Solwaraspora sp. WMMD1047: one gene and its partner. The protein of the gene in region 2 interacts with the protein of the main gene of each other region in a pairwise test. Links are inferred from orthologs where the notes say so. Each region holds a gene or a part of one and is shown on either strand. Other genes may lie near its edges.

Region 1 (3,037 bases), 3.0 Mb from region 2 along the record:
TGCCGGGGCCGCCGGGACCGCCGCCCATCGGCGGGCCGAAGCTCGGCGGTCCGCCCATCGGTGGGCCGCCCAGGGGAGGACCCCCCAGCGCGGGGCCGCCCATGCCGGGTCCACCCGGACCACGGCCGGGTCCGCGCGGATCCCGATCGGGCATCCGGATCTCGGCCGTCATGTCGGCCCGGGCCCGCCGCCCCGGCTCGAACCCGTCGAACCGGTCGTCCGGGCCGTAGCCGCCGCCGGGTCCGCCCGGGGTCCGGGGGCCGCCCGGACCGGCCGGCCCCCGGGCCGGCTCATAGCCACCCCGGGTCGGCGCATCGTAACCGCCGCCGGGGAACGATCCGGTCGGCTCGTCGTAGCGGCCGTACGGGTCCGGCGGTGGCCCACCGGCGGGCGCCCCCATCGGTCGGGACGGCAGCGGTGGGCCGGGCGGCATCCCACGGTCGTCCCGCATCGGCGGGCCCATCCGGTCCGGCGGACCCATCCGATCAGGGGGACCCATCCGATCGAGGGGACCCATCCGGTCCGGCGGACCCATCCGGTCCGGCGGACCCATCCGGTCGGGGGGACCCATCCGGTCCGGCGGGCCTGGGCGGCGGGCCTGGCCACCCCGGCCGGCCGGCACGCCGCGCTCCTCCAGCTCGGCGACCTGCCGCTCCACCCGGTCGAGGTGGAGATCGACCTGCCATTCGTCGTAGCCGCCGAACCGGACCCGGAAGACGACGTCGTGCACCTCCTGGGAGGCGACCGGGGAACCACCCGCCTCACCGGCGAGTGTGGCCTCGACCCGGTCCAGGAACGCGTCCACCTCTTCGACCTTGTATCCCCGGCGGAGCGCCTTGCGCCGGAAACGCTGTCCCTGACTCGCCACTATGTCTCCTGGTTCGCTCGCTCGTCACGGAACCCGCCCACGCCCGTGGACCGACCCGCGGCCCTCGACCCGACCGCGGTTCCGGCCGCCCGCCCGCTCACTCTGCCACCTCGGCGGCCGCGAGCTGTCCGCAGGCGCCGTCGATCTCCCGACCCCGGGTGTCCCGGACCGTCGTGGAGACACCGGCCGCGCGCAGCCGCCGGACGAACTCCCGCTCCACCGGCTTGGGGCTGGCATCCCACCGGCTGCCCGGCGTCGGGTTGAGCGGGATGAGGTTCACATGGGCCCGCCGGCCGGTCAACAGCCTGCCCAGCAGGTCGGCGCGCCATGGCTGGTCGTTCACGTCCCTAATCATCGCGTACTCGATGGAAACCCGACGGCCCGTGTGTGCGGAGTAGTCCCACGCCGCGTCCAGCACCTCGGCGACCTTCCAGCGCTGGTTCACGGGCACGAGTTCGTCGCGCAGCTCATCATCGGGCGCGTGTAACGACAGCGCAAGGGTCACCGCCAGCTCTTCGCCGGCCAACCGGCGCATCGCCGGGACCAGACCGACCGTGGAGACCGTGATGTGCCGCTGGGACAGGCCGAGCCCCTCGGGAGCCGGGGCGCAGAGCCGGCGGACCGCCTCGATCACCCGCGGGTAGTTCGCCAGCGGTTCGCCCATCCCCATGAAGACCACGTGCGAGAGCCGGGCCGGAGACCCGACCACCGCCCCGGAGGCGGCCACCCCGGCCAGGTAGACCGCCTGATCGACGATCTCGGCGGTGGAGAGGTTGCGGGTCAGGCCGGCCTGGCCGGTGGCGCAGAACGGGCAGGCCATTCCGCAACCCGCCTGGCTGGAGATGCAGACGGTCACCCGGTCCGGGTAGCCCATCAGCACGCTCTCCACCAGCGATCCGTCGTGCAGCCGCCAGAGCGCCTTTCGGGTGGCGCCGTCGTCGCAGGCCATCTCGCGAACCGGGGTGAGCAGCGTCGGCAGCAGCGCACCGGCCAGTCGGTCCCGCGACGCGGCCGGCAGATCGGTCATCGCCGCCGGGTCGCGGACCAACCGGCCGAAGTAGTGCGTGGAGATCTGCCGAGCCCGGAAACTCCGCTCGCCCAGCTCGGTGGCGAGCGCCGCCCGACCGGCCAGGTCGAGGTCGGCCAGGTGCCGGGGCGGCGGTACCACCCGGCCCCGCGGGACCGGGCGCAGCGGAATGCCCGCGCCCGGCTCGGCCGTCGCGGCGGACTCCGGGCGGGACGGGATCATCGGCAGGCTCGTCATGACCCCTCCAGTCTCCCACGACGCCACGCCGGACCGCGCGGCACGCTCGCCACCCCCAGCTCAAGGCGGGGACCGGCTCGGCCGGCCGCGGCGGCCAGGCTCCAGCTCAGCCGGCCGGCGCGAAGAGCGCCAGCAGCAGGTACGCGGTCGGCACCGCGAACAGTACCGAGTCGAGGCGGTCCATCATCCCGCCGTGCCCCGGCAGCAGATTGCTCATGTCCTTGATGCCGATGTCCCGCTTGACCATGGACTCGCCGAGGTCTCCCAGGACCGCGGCCACCGAGACCGCCAGTCCGAACAGCGCCCCCCACCAGGGTGCGACGTCGAGCAGCAGGTAGAGCAGGACGGCGCTGCCGACGGCGGCGGCCAGCACCGAGCCGGCGAATCCCTCCCAGGACTTCTTCGGGCTCACCGACGGGGCCATCGGGTGCCGGCCGAGGGTCACCCCGGCCGCGTAGCCGCCGACGTCGGAGAGAACGACGGCGACCAGGGTCACCAGTACCCGCAGGTGTCCGTCGTCCGGGGTGGCGGCGAGCAGCGCCGCGAATCCGCCCAGGAACGGGACGTACACCACGATCAGCGCGGTGGCGGTCACGTCCCGCTGGAATCCGGCCGGTCCGTCGCCGAGCCGCCACACCATCGCCGCCAGCAGGGTCACCAGCAGTCCGAGGCTGAGCGCGTCCGGTCCGGCCCACCAGGCCAGACCGATCATCAACAGGCCACCGGCGAGCAGCGGGACCAGCGGCGGACGAGCTCCGACCCGCTCGACCGCCCGGACCATCTCCCAGATCCCCACCCCCGCGGCGGCGGCGACCACCAGCAGGAAGGCGGGTCGGTAGACGAAGAGCGGGACCAGGATGAGCGCGCCGAGACCGAGGCCGACCGCGATCGCCATCGGCAGGTTC
Region 2 (3,039 bases):
CGCTGTCGCGCGCCGCCACCCACCGGGCCCCCCGGCCCGAGCCGACTCCCGGCGCGCCAGCCGGGCGCCTCGTGCCCACCCCCGGGATCGCCGCCCCTGCCGGGCACCGATACCCAAGTAGGGATCGATCTCCCGGAGTGGGAGCTCGATCCCCAGGTGGGGACGGGGTTCGTCGCAAACAACACTGATGTAGTTTGGTGTCCTCGTCAGGCTACCGCAGCGTGCTACGCATTCCGAGCAACGCGCTGCCGACGCGCACATGTGTCGCGCCGTGTCCGATCGCCGACTCCAGGTCGCCGCTCATCCCGGCCGAGATCACGACCGCCTCCGGAAACCGCCGCCGCAGGCCGGCCGCGAGGTCGGCCAGCAACCCGAACGCGCGGTCCGGCGGCCAGCCCTGCGGGGCCACCGCCATCACCCCGGCCAGCCGCAGCGAGTCCGCGGCCGCCACCGCGTCGGCCACCCGGTCCAGTCCCCGGTCCGGGTCCGGATCGCCGGCCACCGCGCCGCCGCGCCGCGGGTCGCCGTCCAGGCCGATCTGGACCAGCACGTCCAACGGCCGGTCCCGACCGCGGTGCGCCGCGGTGGCCAGGGCCCCGGCCAGCCGGACGCTGTCGACCGAGTGCACCAGATCGGCGTACCGGACGACCGACCGGCACTTGTTGCGCTGGAGCTGGCCGACGAAGTGCCAGCGGACCGCGACGCCGGCCGCCGCGACCTCGGCGGCCTTGCCGGCCGCCTCCTGGTCCCGGTTCTCCCCGACGTCGGACACCCCGATCCCGGCCAGCAGCAGCACGTCACTGGCCGGGTAGGTCTTGCTGACCGCGATCATGGTGACCTCGCCACGGTCCCGGCCCGCCGCGTCGCAGGCCGCCGCGATCCTGGACCGGACCCGGGCCAGGTTCGCGGTCAGCTCCGCGCGCCGCGCGGTGGTTCCGTCGCGCCCGGTCTCCGCCGTCATCGTGTCGATCGGCTGTCGGTTATCCGTCGGTATCCCGCCCCGCTCAGGAACCGTTCTTGAGGAAGTCGGGGACATCGACGTCGTCGAAGAGCACCCGCCGGGCCGGCTGCGCCGGGGCCGGGGTCGGCGGCAGGGTGACCGGTGGGCCGGCCGGCGGCGCCGGCTGCGACACGCTCGCCTTGCGCGACTCGGCAGGCTTGTACGCCGGCGTGCCGCCGTCGAAGCCGGCCGCGATGACGGTGACCCGCACCTCGTCGCCGAGGGCGTCGTCGATGACCGCCCCGAAGATGATGTTGGCGTCCGGGTGGGCCGCGTCGGTGACCAGCTGAGCCGCGTCGTTGATTTCGAAGAGGCCGAGATCGGAGCCGCCCGCGATGGAGAGCAGCACGCCGCGCGCCCCGTCCATGCTCTGCTCCAGCAGTGGGCTGGAGATGGCCGCCTCGGCCGCCTCCACCGCCCGGTTCTCCCCCCGGGCGCTGCCGATCCCCATCAACGCGCTGCCGGCACCGCTCATCACGCTCTTCACGTCGGCGAAGTCCAGATTGATCAGACCGGGCGTGGTGATCAGGTCGGTGATCCCCTGCACACCGGAGAGCAGCACCTGGTCGGCCTGGCGGAACGCGTCCATCATGCTGATCCCGCGGTCACCGAGCGCCAGCAGCCGGTCGTTCGGGATCACGATGAGCGTGTCGCACTGGTTGCGCAGCTCGTCGATGCCGGTCTCGGCCTGCACCTGGCGACGCTTGCCCTCGAACGAGAACGGCCGGGTCACCACGCCGATGGTGAGGGCGCCGAGCTTGCGGGAGATGTTCGCCACCACCGGGGCGCCGCCGGTGCCGGTGCCACCACCCTCGCCGCAGGTGACGAAGACCATGTCGGCGCCCTTGAGCACCTCCTCGATCTCGTCCCGGTGGTCCTCGGCGGCGTTCTTGCCGACGTCCGGGTTGGCGCCGGCGCCGAGGCCCCGGGTCAGCTCCCGGCCGACGTCGAGCTTGACGTCGGCGTCGCTCATCAGCAGCGCCTGGGCGTCGGTGTTGATCGCGATGAACTCGACACCCTTGAGCCCAACCTCGATCATCCGGTTGACGGCGTTGACGCCGCCGCCACCGATGCCGACGACCTTGATGACCGCCAGGTAGTTGTGCGGAGGTGTCATCGGGGTCCTTTCCTTCGGGACTGGGCAGGGCGCCGACCGGTCGCGCGGTCCGGCGCAACCGCGGTCGACATCCGCTCGGCCGGGCTTCCGCTCGGCCGAGGAGGACGAGGAGTAACCCTCACCCTCTACTAGAGGCTTACAGTTATGTCAACTATTGATCCTCTCGGGGCAACGTATGCGCACGTACGGCGGGAGCCAAGGACCCGCTCGGCGTGTCGCCACGCCCTGTGGACAATCCCGACCGCAGGTTGCCCCGCGCTGCCGGACGGCGCTGCGACCCGGTTCACCGGGTCAACGGATCGTCACCACGTCCGGCGCGCTGACGTCGATGGTGTCACCGCGCTGCCGGAGCAGCCCGGTGGCCACCTGGGCCTTGGTCTCGCTCCGCGAAGCGTCGCCCCAGATCACCACCCGGTCCCCGCGCAGCTTCAACCGGATCTCGGCCGGACCCGCCACCGTCACCTCGACCAGTTCGTCCCGCAGCCGCGGCGTCAGCGCGGCGAGCACGGCCAGCGCGGCCCGGGTGGCGGCGTCGTCCGGACCGGGCTCGGCCACCACGGCGACCGGCAGGTCCGCCGGCCGTTCGGCGAGGGTACGGAACACCACCCCCGCGCCGTCGACGACCGCGTACCGGCGGCCCTGCGGGACCACCGCCACCGGTGACCGCTCGACGACCTCGATCACCAGGGTGTCCGGCCACCGCCGGCTGACGCTCACCTCGGCCACCGGCGCCAGCTCGGCGACCCGGCCCCGGACCGCGTCGAGGTCGACCCGGGCCAGCGGGGTGCCGTCGGCGACCGCCGCGGCCTCACGTACGTCCGCGGGGCTCACCAGGTCCGTGCCGGTCACCCGCAGCTCGCGGAGACCGAACAACGCCGTACCCCAGACCAACCAGGCGGCCAGCAGTCCCAGCAGCACCACC

Evidence for each region. The genes of interacting proteins can lie anywhere in the genome.
Region 1: the proteins of ftsZ (region 2) and rlmN interact in binary tests that used the Escherichia coli proteins (3 or more experiments, as listed by UniProt). The link is inferred for Solwaraspora sp. WMMD1047 from one-to-one orthologs.

What each region holds. Positions count from the first base shown.
Region 1 is NZ_JARUBL010000001.1:2,094,618-2,097,654, reverse strand. Bases 50-3,016 are described here. They hold rlmN (23S rRNA (adenine(2503)-C(2))-methyltransferase RlmN), read right to left. Parts: upstream 2,133-3,016; coding sequence 966-2,132; downstream 50-965. Other genes in these bases: O7627_RS09695 (phosphatidate cytidylyltransferase), read right to left, coding at 2,239-3,016; O7627_RS09705 (DivIVA domain-containing protein), read right to left, coding at 50-868. In the rest of the region: more of O7627_RS09705, read right to left, coding at 1-49; more of O7627_RS09695, read right to left, coding at 3,017-3,037.
Region 2 is NZ_JARUBL010000001.1:5,072,590-5,075,628, forward strand. What follows is about bases 62-3,030. They hold ftsZ (cell division protein FtsZ), read right to left. Parts: upstream 2,118-3,030; coding sequence 1,005-2,117; downstream 62-1,004. Other genes in these bases: O7627_RS22920 (YggS family pyridoxal phosphate-dependent enzyme), read right to left, coding at 212-961; O7627_RS22930 (FtsQ-type POTRA domain-containing protein), read right to left, coding at 2,409-3,030. Also shown: more of O7627_RS22930, read right to left, coding at 3,031-3,039. UniProt on the Escherichia coli protein: Essential cell division protein that forms a contractile ring structure (Z ring) at the future cell division site. The regulation of the ring assembly controls the timing and the location of cell division.